One region of the Curtobacterium sp. BH-2-1-1 genome, then DNA from elsewhere that is predicted to be linked to it. Evidence: riboswitches for the same ligand, from Rfam matches in the RefSeq annotation. Region 1 holds a riboswitch; the other holds the start of a gene.
The links. Region 1 has a riboswitch for thiamine pyrophosphate ahead of BJK06_RS02875 (ECF transporter S component). Riboswitches for the same ligand answer to the same signal wherever they lie in the genome.

Region 2: linked by a shared signal. The riboswitch ahead of thiM (hydroxyethylthiazole kinase) and the one ahead of BJK06_RS02875 (ECF transporter S component) in region 1 are both predicted to bind thiamine pyrophosphate.

What each region holds. Positions count from the first base shown of each region.
Region 1 is NZ_CP017580.1:622,994-630,422, forward strand. Features, by position in the region: gene BJK06_RS02855 (MFS transporter) at 1-123, shown strand, start outside; gene BJK06_RS02860 (AAA family ATPase) at 243-830, opposite strand; gene BJK06_RS02865 (energy-coupling factor transporter transmembrane protein EcfT) at 844-1,665, opposite strand; gene BJK06_RS02870 (ABC transporter ATP-binding protein) at 1,662-3,374, opposite strand; gene BJK06_RS02875 (ECF transporter S component) at 3,371-4,012, opposite strand; TPP riboswitch at 4,009-4,118, opposite strand; gene BJK06_RS02880 (hypothetical protein) at 4,220-4,543, opposite strand; gene glgX (glycogen debranching protein GlgX) at 4,673-6,910, shown strand; gene treY (malto-oligosyltrehalose synthase) at 6,907-7,429, shown strand, end outside.
Region 2 is NZ_CP017580.1:3,237,635-3,245,063, forward strand. Features, by position in the region: gene BJK06_RS15375 (metallophosphoesterase) at 1-364, shown strand, start outside; gene thiD (bifunctional hydroxymethylpyrimidine kinase/phosphomethylpyrimidine kinase) at 594-2,099, opposite strand; gene thiE (thiamine phosphate synthase) at 2,096-2,836, opposite strand; gene thiM (hydroxyethylthiazole kinase) at 2,833-3,681, opposite strand; TPP riboswitch at 3,670-3,765, opposite strand; gene BJK06_RS15395 (NUDIX domain-containing protein) at 3,833-4,723, shown strand; gene BJK06_RS15400 (MFS transporter) at 4,737-5,981, opposite strand; gene BJK06_RS15405 (GntR family transcriptional regulator) at 5,978-6,628, opposite strand; gene BJK06_RS15410 (phosphotransferase enzyme family protein) at 6,768-7,429, shown strand, end outside.

The DNA.
Region 1 (7,429 bases):
TACCTCGGGGTGTACGCGGTGCTCTCGATCGTCGCGGCGGTCCTCGCGGTGGACCCGGTGGCGGCGGCCCGGCGGGGTGCGCGGGGCGCGGCGGGTCGGGCGCGCGCTGAGGTTTCGGGCTGAGGTTTCGCGCTGAGCGACACATCACGGGCGCGATCGGGCGTGAAGTGTCGCCCAGCGCGTGAACTCGCCGGCCGGCCGCCCGCGCCGCGCCGCACGCCCCGCGCGCGCCGCGCCGCGCCCTACGTCCGCAGCACCACGTCCGCCAGCTCCGCCGGCCGCTCGGCAGCGATGAACGCCGCCTCCTGCGCCGCCCACCGGTCCCACTCCCGCGCGAAGGACTCGCCGTCACGTCCGATCGCCCGCTCCCACCGGGTGTCGTCGTCGGCCTCGAGCCACACCCGCAACGACGCGAGCGGCGCCGAGCTCCGGGACAGCGCACCGCACCCCTCGACCACGATCGGCCGCCCGGGGTCGACGGCGGCCCACTCTGCCGGGCACGACGTCGCCCAGTCCCACCGTCGGTAGCCGGAGCGTTCCCCGAGGACGTCGGTCACCACGGCCTCCGCGGCGGCCCGCAACCCGTCCCATCCCGGGTAGACGTCGTCGAGGTGGACGACCTGCGCGCCGAGCCGGTCCGCCAGGGAATCGCCGAGCGTCGTCTTGCCCGTGCCCGACCTGCCGTCGACGAGCACGACGAGTCGCGTTCCGGAGGCGGCCGCGACCCCGGCGGCCGCGGCGGCGAGGCCCTCGACGAGCGAGTCGTCGGGACCCGGAAGCCGGCCGACGGGCCGCCCCGACGCACCACTCGCGCCGCGCGCGCCACCCACGTCAGGTTCCCCCTCAGGCACGCCACGTCCCCGCGCCCACGGCCACCGCGATCGACACGACGCCGATCCCGACGAGCACGCCGACCATCGCCCACTCCGGCCCCGCGAACCGCACACTCCGCGCCCACGTCCGCCGCCCGGGAGCGCCGAACCCCCGCGACTCCATCGCCACCGCCAGCGTCGTCGCCCGCCGCAGCGCCAGCACGAGCAGCGCGAACGCCATCGACGCGCCGCGCCGCAGCCGTCCGGTGTCCGCGACGCCGCGGGCCCGACGAGCCATGCCGAGCTGTCGCCAGTCGTCCCCGAGGAGCGTCATCATCCGGATCGCCGCGAGCGCCCCGAGCACGAACCGTGCCGGCAGCCGCAGGAGCTGCGCGAGTCCGTCCGCGAGGTCGGTCGGGTCCACCCGCACGAACAACGCCACCGCCGGCAGCCCGATCGCCAGGACACGGAGCGCCGTCGCCAGCGCGAGTGCGAGCGACCCGTCGGTGACGTGCGCGAACCCGAGGTCGAACCAGGACCGCCCGGACGGCCGCCCGTACAACGCGATGCTCAGCGCGGTCAGCGGCACCGCGACCAGGACCGGCGAGGTCCGCAGCAGCAGGGTGCGGGGCGGGATCCGCAGGAGCGGCAGGAGCAGGAGTTCGAGACCGAGCGCGACCGCCGCGGACACGACGTCGAGGCTGAGCACGAGGCACACGCCGAGCGCGAGGACGCCCAGCAGCGAGGCCACCGGCTGGACGCCTCGGACGCCGCGTGCACGCGTGGTGCCGTCGGGTGGCCCAGGAGGCGCGGCTCGTCCGGGCAGACCGGCCGCGGCCTGGTGCTCGCTCACGGTTGCACCTCCGTGGCCGGGTCGCGCAGGTCGGCGGCCGGCCCGACGGTGCTCGCCCCCGTCGCCCCTGTCGCCCTCGTCGTCCCTGTCGCCCCGAGCACGCCTGTCGCCCCGAGCACGATCTCGTCCGCGTCGAGCGCGCGGACGAGGTCGCGGTCGTGCGTCACGGCGACGATCGCGGTGCCGGAGTCGGCGAGTTCGCCGAGCCGGTCCACCACGGCCTGCCAGGTCGCCCGGTCCTGACCGGAGGTCGGCTCGTCGAGCACGACGACGGGCGGCCGGGAGGCGATGACCGTCCCGATCGCCAACCGCCGCTGCTCGCCGCCGGACAGCGTGAAGGGGTTGGCGTCGGCGAGGTGCGCGAGGCCGAACGCGTCGAGGAGCTCGTCGACCCGGGCATCGACGTCCGCCGCTCCGAGGGCGCGGGGGCCGACGGCCAGCTCCTCACGCACGGTGCGGGCGACGAACTGGTGCTCCGGGTCCTGGAAGACCGTGCCGATCCGACCGGCCAGCTGCCGGCTCGTCCACGCGGCGGGGGCGTCACCGATGCCGTCGGCGAGTGCCGTGCCCGCGCGGAGCGACCCCGCGGCGGGGCGCAGGAGCCCGGCGAGCGTGAGGCCGAGCGTCGACTTGCCGATGCCGTTCGGCCCGGTGACCGCGAGGACCCGTCCGGCCCGGACGTCGAGGTCGATCCCGCTCCCGACCGGCTGCCGCCTGCCCCGGGCGGTCCCGAGCCCCCGCGCCGCGAGCAGCACCGGGTCCCGATCGCCGAGCGGGCGGATTCCGTCCGGTCCCCCGCGGTCGGCCCCATGCATCCCGCCCGCTCGCGGACCCGCGGCGCCGAGCGGGCGGATTCCGTCCGGTCCCCCGCGGACCGTCCCAAGCATTTCGCCCGCTCGCGGCGGCGTGCGGGTGCCCCGGCGCGCCGAACCCCGCTCGGGCTCGGACCCGGGCACCCAGACGCCGGCGGCGGTCAACGCCGGACCGTGTTCGGCGAGCACGTCCGCAGGCGCACCGTCCGCGACGACACCCCCGGCCGGCTCCAGCAGCACGAGTCGGTCGACCAGGTCCAGCCACGCGCCGATGCGGTGCTCGACGACGAGCAGTGAACACTCGGTCTCGTCGAGCAGCGCCCGCACGGCGTCGTGCACCTGCACCACCCCGGAGGGGTCGAGGTTCGCGCAGGGCTCGTCGAGCACGAGGGCACCCGGACGCATGGCGAGCACGCCCGCGAGCGCCAGCCGCTGCCGCTGCCCGCCGGAGAGCATCGTGGTGGACCGGTCGAGCGGCAGGTCGAGCCCGACGACGTCGAGGGCCGACCGGACGCGCTGCCAGATCTCGTCCCGCGGGACGCCGGCGTTCTCGCAGCCGAACGCCACGTCGTCGCCGACGCGGGACATCACCGTGTGCGCCTCGGGGTCCTGCATGACGAGGCCGACGCGCCCGCGGACCGCACGCGGTTCGGCACCGTCGACGAGGACCGAACCCTGGACGGAGGCCGCGGTGTCGTCGGTGGCGTCCGGCTCGTCCGGGAGCACGCCCGCGACCGCCCGCAGCAGCGTCGACTTGCCGGCGCCCGAGGGACCGACGATCGCGACCCGCTCCCCCGGCTCGACGGTCAGGTCGACGCCCCGGACGGCCCAGGCGTCACGTTCCGCGTACCGCCAGCCCCAGTCGGAGAAGGTGATCCGCGCGACTGCCACGGTCACGCGACGGTGCGAGGACCGCGTCTGGAGTGCTCACGGCCCGCCGCGAACGACGACAGGACGCCGGTCGCGGCGAGCGCTCGGACGAGGAACCACGAGCCGACGCCCGCGATCAGCGCACCGGAGACGATCGCCGAGACGACGTAGACGACCTTGAACGCCAGGTCGAGTCCGGGGTACCAGAGCACCGTGTCGTTCAGCCCGAGCGCCAGCCCGGCCGCGGCACCGGCGAGCACGACCACCGGCAGGCGGTACACGCGGTACAGGAAGAGCGCGAGCACCAGCTCGGCGCCGAGGCCCTGCACGAGGCCGGCCTCGAGCGTCAGCCAGCCCCACTGCGTGCCGAGGAGCGCCTCGACCGAGGCGGCCACCATCTCGGCGTAGAGGGCCGCTCCGGGCTTCCGGACGATGATCGCGACGACGGGCCCGGCGAGCAGCCACACGCCGCCGAAGAGCGCCTGCGTGCCGGGGAGCACGAGCGCGGCGACGGCGCTGATCGGCTCGTAGCCGAACTCCCAGAGCTTGAAGACGACACCGATCGCGACGGCGAGCACGCTCGCGACGACGATGTCGACGACCCGCCAGCGCAGTGAGCGCCTGACGGGGGTGGACGGAACAGCAGTGTGCGTGCTCGTGGACATGGCCCTGGACTCCTCCCTGCGCCGGCATGATCCGGATCAGGTTCGACGGTCGGAGCGCCACTCGCTCCCTCTCAGCCCGGCGATCCCGGACTCCCGTGTGTGTCCCGCCATTGTAGACGTGGTCGCGACCCGGTGACGGATCGCGACCACAGGACGTCCTGGAGGCGCGGGGCGGGCCCGCACCGCGCCTCCAGGTCCGTCAGTGGGTCACTTCTTCAGGACGCGGACCAGCTTGCGCAGGACGGTCCCGGTCACCCAGATGACCGGGACGCTCACCGCGAGGAGGGAGATCAGGTTCGGCTCGAACTCGAGGTCCTTGCCGGGGCGTCGGACGTAGGCGCCGATCGGGATGGAGACGGCACCGCCGCCTCCGCCACCGTTGTCGTCGCCGTCCCCGCCCCCACCGAAGCCGAACCAGCCGAGGGACACCGGGATGAGGGTCTGGTCGCCGACCTCGACCGGCTCCCCGTAGTTCGTGGACACGCCGACGGGGCGTACCTTCTCTGCGATCTGCGTGACGATGTTGGCCATGCGCGCGACGCTACTCGCCCGTTCCTCCACAGGCAGAGCTACCCGCGCATCCGTCCACGGCCGGAGCTTGTCTGCGGACGCGGTCGGCTCCCGCCGATATGTTGGCGGGACCCACACCTGGAGGACCGTTTGCACACCTGGCCCGGCAACCCGTACCCGCTCGGGGCGACCTACGACGGGAGCGGCACGAACTTCGCCCTCTTCAGCGAGGTCGCCGAACGCGTGGAACTCTGTCTCTTCGACGACGACGGGAACGAACAGTGCATCGACCTCGTCGAGGTCGATGCGTACGTCTGGCACGCCTACCTCCCGAACGTCGGCCCCGGCCAGCAGTACGGCTTCCGGGTGCACGGCGAGTACGCCCCCGAGAAGGGGCTCCGCGCCAACGCGAACAAGCTGCTCCTCGACCCCTACGCCAAGGCGACCAGCGGGGACATCGACTGGGACCAGGCGCTCTTCTCGTACACGTTCGGCGACCCGGACTCGACCGACGACCAGGACTCGGCGCCCCACATGATGAAGGGCGTCGTCATCAACCCGTTCTTCGACTGGCAGGGCGACCGGGCTCCTCGGATCCCCTACGGCGAGACCGTGATCTACGAGGCACACGTCAAGGGCCTCACCGAGACCCACCCCGACGTGCCCGAAGAACAGCGGGGGACCTACGCGGGGGTCGCGCACCCGGCCGTGATCGCGCACCTGCAGCGGCTCGGCGTCACCACGCTCGAACTCATGCCCGTGCACCAGTTCGTCAACGACTCGACCCTGCAGGACAAGGGGCTGTCGAACTACTGGGGCTACAACACGATCGGGTTCTTCGCGCCGCACTCGCACTACTCGTCCTCGGGCGACCACGGACAGCAGGTGCAGGAGTTCAAGGCGATGGTGCGCGAACTGCACCGTGCCGGCATCGAGGTCGTCCTCGACGTGGTGTACAACCACACGGCCGAGGGGAACCACCTCGGACCGACGCTGTCCTTCCGCGGGATCGACAACGCCGCCTACTACCGCCTCGTCGAGGACGACAAGCGGTACTACATGGACACCACGGGCACGGGCAACTCGCTCAACGTCGGGCACCCGCACTCGCTGCAGCTCATCATGGACTCGCTGCGGTACTGGGTCACCGAGATGCACGTGGACGGCTTCCGCTTCGACCTCGCGGCCGCCCTGGCGCGTGAGTTCTACGAGGTGGACCGGCTGGCGGCGTTCTTCGAACTGGTCCAGCAGGACCCGATCGTGTCCCAGGTGAAGCTCATCGCCGAGCCGTGGGACGTCGGCCCCGGTGGCTACCAGGTCGGCAACTTCCCGCCGCAGTGGTCCGAGTGGAACGGCAAGTACCGCGACACCGTCCGCGACTTCTGGCGGGGAGAGCCCTCCACCCTCGGCGAGTTCGCCTCGCGGATCTCCGGCTCGGCCGACCTCTACGAGCACGACGGCCGCACGCCGAAGGCGAGCATCAACTTCATCACGGCGCACGACGGCTTCACGCTGTACGACCTCGTCGCCTACAACGAGAAGCACAACGAGGCCAACGGCGAGGACAACAACGACGGCGAGAGCCACAACCGGTCGTGGAACTCCGGCGCCGAGGGCCCGACCGACGACGAGTCGATCAACGCCCTGCGGCTGCAGCGCCGACGGAACTTCCTCGCGACGCTGCTGCTCAGCCAGGGTGTCCCGATGATCGCCCACGGCGACGAGCTCGGGCGCACGCAGTCCGGCAACAACAACGTGTACGCCCAGGACTCCGCGCTGAGCTGGATCGACTGGGACGCCGCCGACGACGACCTCATCCAGTTCACGGCCGACGTCGTGAAGCTCCGGCACGACCACCCGACGTTCCGCCGCACGCGGTACTTCAACGGGCGTCCGGTCCGCCGCGGGCAGGACGAGCCGCTGCCGGACGTCGTGTGGCTCACGCCCTCCGGCGACGCCATGGAACCCGAGGACTGGGACTCCGGCTTCGGCAAGAGCGTCGGCATGTACCTGAACGGCAACGGGATCCGCGGGCGCGACTCCCGCGGCGAGCGTGTCACCGACGTCGCCTTCATCACGTACTTCAACGCGCACGACGACACCGTGACGTTCACGCTGCCCCCCGAGGAGTACTCGCCGGGCTGGACGGTGCGGATCGACACCGCCGAACCGGGTGCGCGTGACGAGGTCCTCGACGCCGGCACCCCGCTGGACGTCCCGGCACGCTCAATGATCGTGCTGCGGGCCGAGCCCGACCACGAGGTCACGGTGACCCCGGTGGACACCGACTCGTCACGACCGGCCACCGCAGCACCGCAGGACGCCGTCACACCGGTGAACCCCGCCGGCGCCACGGCTCCCTCCGCCACGAGCGGCGGCCAGCAGTGACCGCCCGGCGCGTCCCGACCTCGACGTACCGGCTGCAGGTCACGCCGGACTTCGACCTGTCGGCCGCACGCGACGTCGTCGACTACGTGCGCGACCTCGGCGCGGACTGGCTCTACCTCTCCCCGGTGCTGCAGGCCGAGCCCGGGTCCCAGCACGGTTACGACGTCGTCGACCACGGCCACGTCGACACCGAGCGCGGCGGTGACGAGGCGCTCCAAGCGCTCGCCGACGCCGCCCACGCCGTCGGCCTCGGTGTCCTGGTGGACGTCGTGCCGAACCACGTCGGTGTGGCCACGCCCGAGGTGAACCCGTGGTGGTGGTCCCTGCTCGAGCACGGCCAGGGCTCCCCCGTCGCCTGGGCCTTCGACGTCGACTGGGACGCCGGGGACGGCAAGCTCCGCGTCCCGGTGCTCGACGACCGGCTGCTCGACGCGGTCGAACTTCGTGACGGCCGGCTGTACCTGGGCGACACGGCCTACCCGACCGCTCCGGGCACGGTGCACGACGGCGACTCGGTGG
Region 2 (7,429 bases), 1.2 Mb from region 1:
CCAGGCCCGGTCGGCGCGGTTCGAGGGCGTCCGCGGCAACAACGACGGCCCCGAGTTCGACGACCGCCTGCCGCTCGAGGCGCGCTTCGCCGTCGAGGACCTGCGCGTCGCCCTGGTGCACGAGACCGGTGCCGCGACGGGCCGTGAGCGTCGCATGACGGCCGCGTACCCGGACGTCGACGTGCTCGTCTTCGGCCACTCGCACATCCCGTGGGACACGGTCGCGCCGTCGGGGCTGCGGCTGCTCAACCCGGGTTCGCCGACGGACCGGCGCCGCCAGCCGGACCACACGTGGATGCGCGGTGCGGTCGACGGCCGCGACCTGTCGGTCGAGCTGGTGCGGCTGCCTCCCGCGACCCGCTGACGGCCTGGAGGCGCGGGTCGGCCCCGCACCGCGCCTCCCGTCCGCGACGCCCCGCGTCCCTGGCCGCGCTGCCGCCCGCCCCGCCCGCGCGCCCCGCCCGACGCGTCCGCGCGCCGCGCCCGACCCGTCGGCCCGTCCGCGCGCCCCGCCCGCCCCCGCCCGCGAAAGCGACAGGGTGCCGTCGAACCGTGACGGCACCCTGTCGCTTCCGCGCCAGGGACCGCGGCGCTCAGCGGGAGCGTGTCGTTCCGGCGGCACAGTCCGGGCCCGCCTCCGAGCCCGCCCCCGGGCCCGTCCCCGCGGTCGGCATCCGGAAGAACGCGAGCTCCCACGCGGTCGACGCGCGGAAGGCGCGCGTCATGGTGCCGCGCTCGGCCGGCGTCGCCGCCGCGGCGAGCCGCTCGACCCGGGCCGTCGCGTCCGCGGAGGCCTCGGCGAACCCCGGGTCGCCGTACGCGCCGATCCAGTCCGCGAACGGGTGGTCCGACCCGACCGTGCCGATCTGCGTCCCGACCCACGCGTACACGCGGAAGCACGGCAGCACCGCCGCGGCGAGGACCCCGACGGACCCGGAGTCCGCAGCGGCCTGCAGGTGGGCGAGGTAGCCGGCGCAGACCGGGTGGACGGGGTCCTCGGCGTGCGTGCCGGCGAGGCGTCGGTGGTGCAGTTCGCGGGCCTCGTCGGCGCAGCCCTGGGCCGATGCCTGCCAGAACGCGGCCTCGGCCCCGGTGGTCCACGAGCCGAGCAGCGCCAGGTGCCGCTCGTACGCGCGGAGGTAGTGGACGTCCTGCGCCAGGTACGCGGCGAACACCTCGGGGTCGAGCGTCCCGGCGCGCATCCCGGCGAGGAAGTCGCACGCGATCGTCTCGTGCAGGACCTCGGCGACGTCGTCCCACCAGCGGTCGGTCCACCTCGGCTCCGGCCGCTCCGCACGCACGAGCGCGCCGTGGTCGACCGGACCGTTCCCGGTGCCGACGTGCAGGGCGTCGGCGCCGCGGAGGGCCGCGGTCAGCCAGCGCTTCGCCGTGCCGACGGCCAGTTCCCAGTCGCCGTCGCGGGCCGCGAGCGTCGCGATCGCACTCGACAGCGAGCACCCGGTGCCGTGCGTGTTCGTCGTCCGGACGCGTGGCGCGCTGAACGTCCGGAGCACCCCGTCGGGCCCGACGAGCACGTCGTCCGAGGTGTCGCCGCCGTCGTGGCCGCCCTTCGCGAGCACGAGCACGTCCCAGGTGCGGGCGATCGTGAGCGCCCGGTCCTCGGCGCTGTCCGGGGCCCGTCCGTGCAGGGTGGCCAGCTCGGCGAGCACCGCGAGTTCCGCCCGGTTCGGCGTCACGAGGTCGGCGAGCCCGAGCAGCGTGGCCATCGCCCGCGAGGCGTCCTCGTCGAGCAACCGGTCCCCGCTCGTCGCGACCATCACGGGGTCGACCACCACGACCGGTGGGCGGTGCTCGCGGAGCCACTCGGTCACGACCCGTACGACCTCGGCGGTGCCGAGCATCCCGACCTTCACGGCGTCGACCACGACGTCGTCCGACACCGCGTCGAGCTGTTCGCGCAGGAACGCGACGTCCGGCACGTGCACCGAACGCACCCCGTGCGTGTTCTGCGCGACGAGCGCGGTCACGACGCCCATGCCGTAGCCGTCGTGCGCGGCGATGGCCTTGAGGTCCGCCTGCATCCCCGCCCCACCCGTCGGGTCGGTCCCGGCGATGCTCAGGACGCGCGGGACGCTCATGCGTCCGCCCCGTGGTGCGTCGCGTCGGCCAGGAGGAACGGATCGCCACCACCCGACGGCCCCGGCTCCGCCCCGTGGTCGGGTCCAGTGCCCCACGCGGACACGAACGCCGCCGCGGCGGACCCGGGGTCGGCCGCGGCACAGATGCCCGACACGACCGCCACGCCCGCAGCACCGGCTGCCCGGAGCGGCCCGACGTCGTCGAGCGTCACCCCGCCGATCGCCACGCACGGCACGTCCGTCGCGCGTGCGAGCCGGCCGAACCCGTCGTGGCCCAGGGCCGGCGGGTGGTCCGCCTTCGTCGCGGTCGGGTGCACCACGCCGACCCCGAGCAGGTCGACCGTGCCGCGGGGGAGTGCGGCGACGGCGGCGAGGTGCTCCGGGGTGTTCGCGGTCAGCCCGACGTGTGCGTCCGTTCCGAGCAGGGCGCGAGCGGCGGTGACGGGGACGTCGGACTGGCCGAGGTGCACGCCCGCGACCCGGTGTCCGGCGTGCCGAGCGGCCAGGGCGACGTCCAACCGGTCGTCGACCACCACGGTCGCGCGGTCGCCCACGGCGTCGGCCACCGCGGCGGTCAGTGCCAGCAGGTCACGGGCCGAGGCGTCCTTGTCGCGCACCTGCACGATCCGCACCCCGCCGTGCACCGCGGCACGGACGACCCCGAGCACACCGATGCCGTGCCGGTCCGACAGCGCCGGGTCCGTCACGAGGTACACGCCGAACCCACCGGCGCTCACGCGGACACCGCCGGGGACTCCACGGTGATGCGCGCCGAGCGCACGACCTCGTCCGGCGAGAGCGACGCCAGGCGGTCGAGGAACAGCGGCTGGAACGTGCCCGGTCCGCCGGCCTCGCGCGCGGCGAACTCGGCCGCGATCGTGTGCACCGCGGTCGCGGCGACGGCGGCCGCGCCCGGGTCCTCGGGGGAGACGGCGGTGAACGCGGCGACGACGGCACCGAGCGCGCAGCCGCCGCCGGTGATCCGCGTGAGCAGCTCCGTGCCGTTCGCGACCCGCACCACGCCGATGCCGGGCGCGACCAGCAGGTCGACCGGACCCGACACGGCGACCGCGGCCACGCGCCTGGCGGCCACCGCGTCGACCGCAGCCACGCGCGCGTCCTCGGTGCCGACCGTGCTGTCGACGCCACGACCACCGGCCGAGGCGCCGAGCACCGCGAGCACCTCGGAGGCGTTGCCCCGCAGCACCGTCGGACCGAGCGCCAGCAGGTCCCGGGCCAGGGCCGTCCGCACCGGCAGGGAGCCGACGGCGACCGGGTCGAGCACCCAGGGCGTGCCGGCGTCGACCGCTGCCGAGGCGGCTTCGAGCGACGCGGCCCGGGGTTCGGCGTGCGGCGTGCCGGTGTTCACCAGCAGGGCGTCGGCGACCCGGGCGAACGGCCCGGCCTCGGTCACGACGTCGACCATCGCGGCCGAGGCGCCGAGCGCGAGCAGCACGTTCGCGGTGACGTTCTGCACCACGGTGTTCGTGATGCAGTGCACCAGGGGACTCCGGGCGCGGACGGCCTCGAGGAGTTCGGCGGTCCGACGGGCCCAGTCGGGGGCGGGCGCAGCAGTGTGCATGGACGATCCCTTCGCGAGTACGAGCTCGAGCAGGTTCGACGGGTGTGATCTCAGCCGCTGGTTGCGGCACCCCGTGTCTCGACCGACACCGTACACGAGCGGCTGCGACGTCTCCGGTCACATGACGGGTCCCGTGTGACAGGGTTGACGGGTGCCAGACACCACGCCTCCCGGGCCGCCTCCCGGCCCCCGCGACCCCGGCGACGCCTGGGCGGTCGGCCCCGACGGCACCAAGGCCTGGGGGCGGTTCGGCGCGGCCGGACTCCTCGTCGACGACGGCTCCGGGCGCGTGCTCCTGCAGCACCGCGTCGAGTGGAGCCACCACGGCGGCACCTGGGGGATCCCGGGCGGAGCCCGCCACCTCGGCGAGGACGCCGTGACCGGGGCGCTCCGCGAGTCGGCGGAGGAAGCCGGCGTGCCCGAGGACGGCGTGGACCTCCGGCACACCGCCGTGCTGGACCTCGGGTTCTGGACGTACACGACGGTGGTGGGGCGCGCCTCCAGGGCCTTCGAACCGGTGATCGCCGACCGCGAGAGCCTCGAACTGGCCTGGGTGCCCGTCGGCGACGTCGAGGACCTGCCCCTGCACCCCGGGTTCGGGGCGTCGTGGCCGGCGCTGCGGGCACGGATCGAGACGACACCGCACGTCGTGGTGGACGCGGCGAACGTGGTCGGCAGTGTGCCGGACGGGTGGTGGAAGGACCGGGCGGGGGCTGCGTCGCGGCTGCTCGGGTCGGTGGGGGCGCTCGCCGCGGCGGGTGTGTCGGCCGAGGTGCTCGCACTGCCGTTCGACCGGTGGTGGCCGCGGTGGACCGTGGTGCTCGAGGGAGCGGCGCGGGACGCCGTGGGCGCGGACGAGCCGGTGTCCGTCGTGCGCGCGCCGGGGTCGGGTGACGACGCGATCGTCGAGGCTGCCCGGGCCGCGGTGGACGCCGGCCACACCCCGGTCGTCGTGGTGACCGCCGACCGCGAGCTCCGGGCCCGCGTCGAGGAGCTCGGCGCCTCGGTGCACGGGCCGGCCTGGCTGCGCGACCAGTTCTGACCGCGCGGTCCAGCTACGCGGGGATGTGCTTCCGCGACGACACCAGGATCGCCACCCACGACAGCACCCCGAGCCCGACGACCACCCACAGGATCGTCGGCACCGCCACGACGTTCGCCACCGCGGCGATGACCGCCGGCGCCAGGAACCCGGCGTACGCCGCCGCGTAGAACACCCCGGTGAGCCCGGCCAGGTCGCGTGTCCCCGCGATCCGCTGGACCTCGAGCAGGCTCGACACGAGCGCCAGCCCGATGCCGAGGCCGATCACGACGTTCGCCACGAGCCCGATCGCCACGGACTGCAGCTGGACCGCCACGACGACCACGGCGACGCCCGCGGTCATGAGCGCCACGGCCGTCAGCAGTCCGCGTGCCGACAGGAGCGAGGTGACCCGCCCGGCGAGGGGCTGCACGGCACTCGACACCCCGAGGGCGACGACGGTGGCGGCGGTGGCGAACACGAGCCCCCACGTACCGGTCGCCCCGGCCAGCTTGGTCGGCAGGTACCCGTACCCGATCGCGGCTGACCCGAAGATCCACGGCGCGGCGACGAGCACGACCCGGGTGAACCGGCGGTGCCCGGCGCTCGGCACGGCGAGCTGCTTCCACCAGGGACCGGGCAGCCCGCCGGAGCGGCTCGTCTCCGGCGTTCGCCAGACGATCACGGCGAAGGGGACGGCGACGCAGATGTGCACGAGGAAGGGCAGGACCTCGGGGATCGGCCCCCACTGGGCGATGAGCCCTGCGACGAGGGCACCCGACGCCGACCCGAGGGTGAACGCCAGTGACGCCCGGCGTGCACCGGAACCGGCGTCGGCCGACGGGTCGAAGCGTCCCTGCGAGAGCTCCTTCACCCAGCTGTTGCCGACCGCCATCGCGATCCCGACGGTGACCCCGGAGAACAGGCGTCCGGCCATGAGGAACCCCGCGCCGAGCGGGCCGAACGCCAGCAGTCCGCTGCCGACGACGGCCGAGACGATCCCGGCGAGCATCAGCGGGCGGCGGCCGTGCCGGTCGGACAGGGACCCGGCGACGAGGAGCGCCGGCGCGAGCCCGAGCACGTACACGCCCAGGAAGACGTTCACGAGCAGCGACGAGTAGTGCGCGCGCTCCTCGTACATGAGCAGCAGGGGTGAGAACTGGTTCCCGCCCCACGAGCACACGAACACCGCGCCCCAGACGGCGACCCACGGCAGGACGCGTGCGTTCGGGACCGCGAGCGAGCCGGTGGTCGGGACGCTGCCGGTGGTGGCGCTCACAGGGCGCCCCGGTGCGACGCGACGTGGGCGCGGAGGACCTCGGCGTAGCGGAGGGCGTCGCCGGCCTCGAGCGCGGCGGCCAGTGCCCGGTGGTCCTCGAGGGACGCCTGCAACTGGGACGGCTGGAGCCGCATCAGGTGGTGCCGCAGCCGCTGCTGCCGGTCGCGCAGGGTCCGGGCGAACATGACGGCGATGGCGTTCCGCGACGCCCCGATGACGGCGCCGTGGAACTCCGCGTCGACCTCGATGAACCGGTCGACGTCGCCGGTCGCGACCGCCTGCTCCTGTTCCGCGAGCATCGCCTGGAGGAACGGGGTGACGTCCGCCACACGCCCGTCGGTGACGACGCGGGTCGCCGCGGTCGACTCGATCGCCTCCCGCATCTCGAGCACGTCGGCCGCCTCGCTCGGGGACATCGGCCGGACGACGGCGCCCTTCCGGGACTCGAGGGTGAGCAGGTCCTCGGCGGCGAGACGCAGGAACGCCTCGTGCACGGGCGTCCGCGACACGCCGATCTCCTGGCAGAGCGCGTTCTCGCTGATCGCCGTGCCGCCGGGCAGGTCGCCGCGGATGATCGCGCGCTTCACGTGGTCGTAGGCCCGGTCGGACGCTGCCTGGGCGGTGGTGTTCGTGCTCGGGGTGCTCACGGTCGACGATCCTACCCCTTGCATGCAACGGTGCATGCGGTCGTGTCACGCGCTGTTCACACGTGGACCGCGACACCGGGGCGCACGGGCGGATACGCTGGGCCACCACGTCAACGGAGACGTACAACAGGAGGTTCCGATGGAGCGGATCACCAGGGCCGACGATCGCGTGCACCGCCCGGCAGGGCCGTGGACGCCGACCGTGCACCGGCTGCTCGCCCACCTGCACGAACAGGGGTTCGTCGCAGCACCGGAACCGATCGAGCTCGGGCACACGCTCGAGACCGTCTCGTTCGTCCCCGGCGAAGCGGGGGAGTACCCGTGGACGGCCGACGTCGCGAGCGAGGCCGCCCTCGTCACGACCGCCCGGCTGCTGCGGCACTACCACGACGCCGCCGCCACCTTCACGCGCGACGACGACCGCGACGTCTGGTCCCAGGCGGAGCGGTACCCCGCCGAGACGATCGTGCACGGCGACTTCGCACCGTACAACTGCGTCTACGACGGCATCGCCGCGGTCGGGCTCATCGACTTCGACACCGCGCACCCCGGGCCACGGGTCTGGGACGTGGCCAGTGCCGTGTACCGGTTCGCACCGTTCACCACCGGCGTCGTCGAGGGGTCGACCGCGCCGTCGCTCGACGAACGGCTCGACCGCGCCGCCGAGTTCTGCCGCGCCTACGAGCTGGACGCCCGGTCGCGCGAGGTCCTCGCCGAGACGATCCTCGGCTCCCTCGTCGCGTTGGTCACGACCATGGAGACCGAGGCCGCGGCCGGGAACCCGAAGTTCGTCAGCGACCT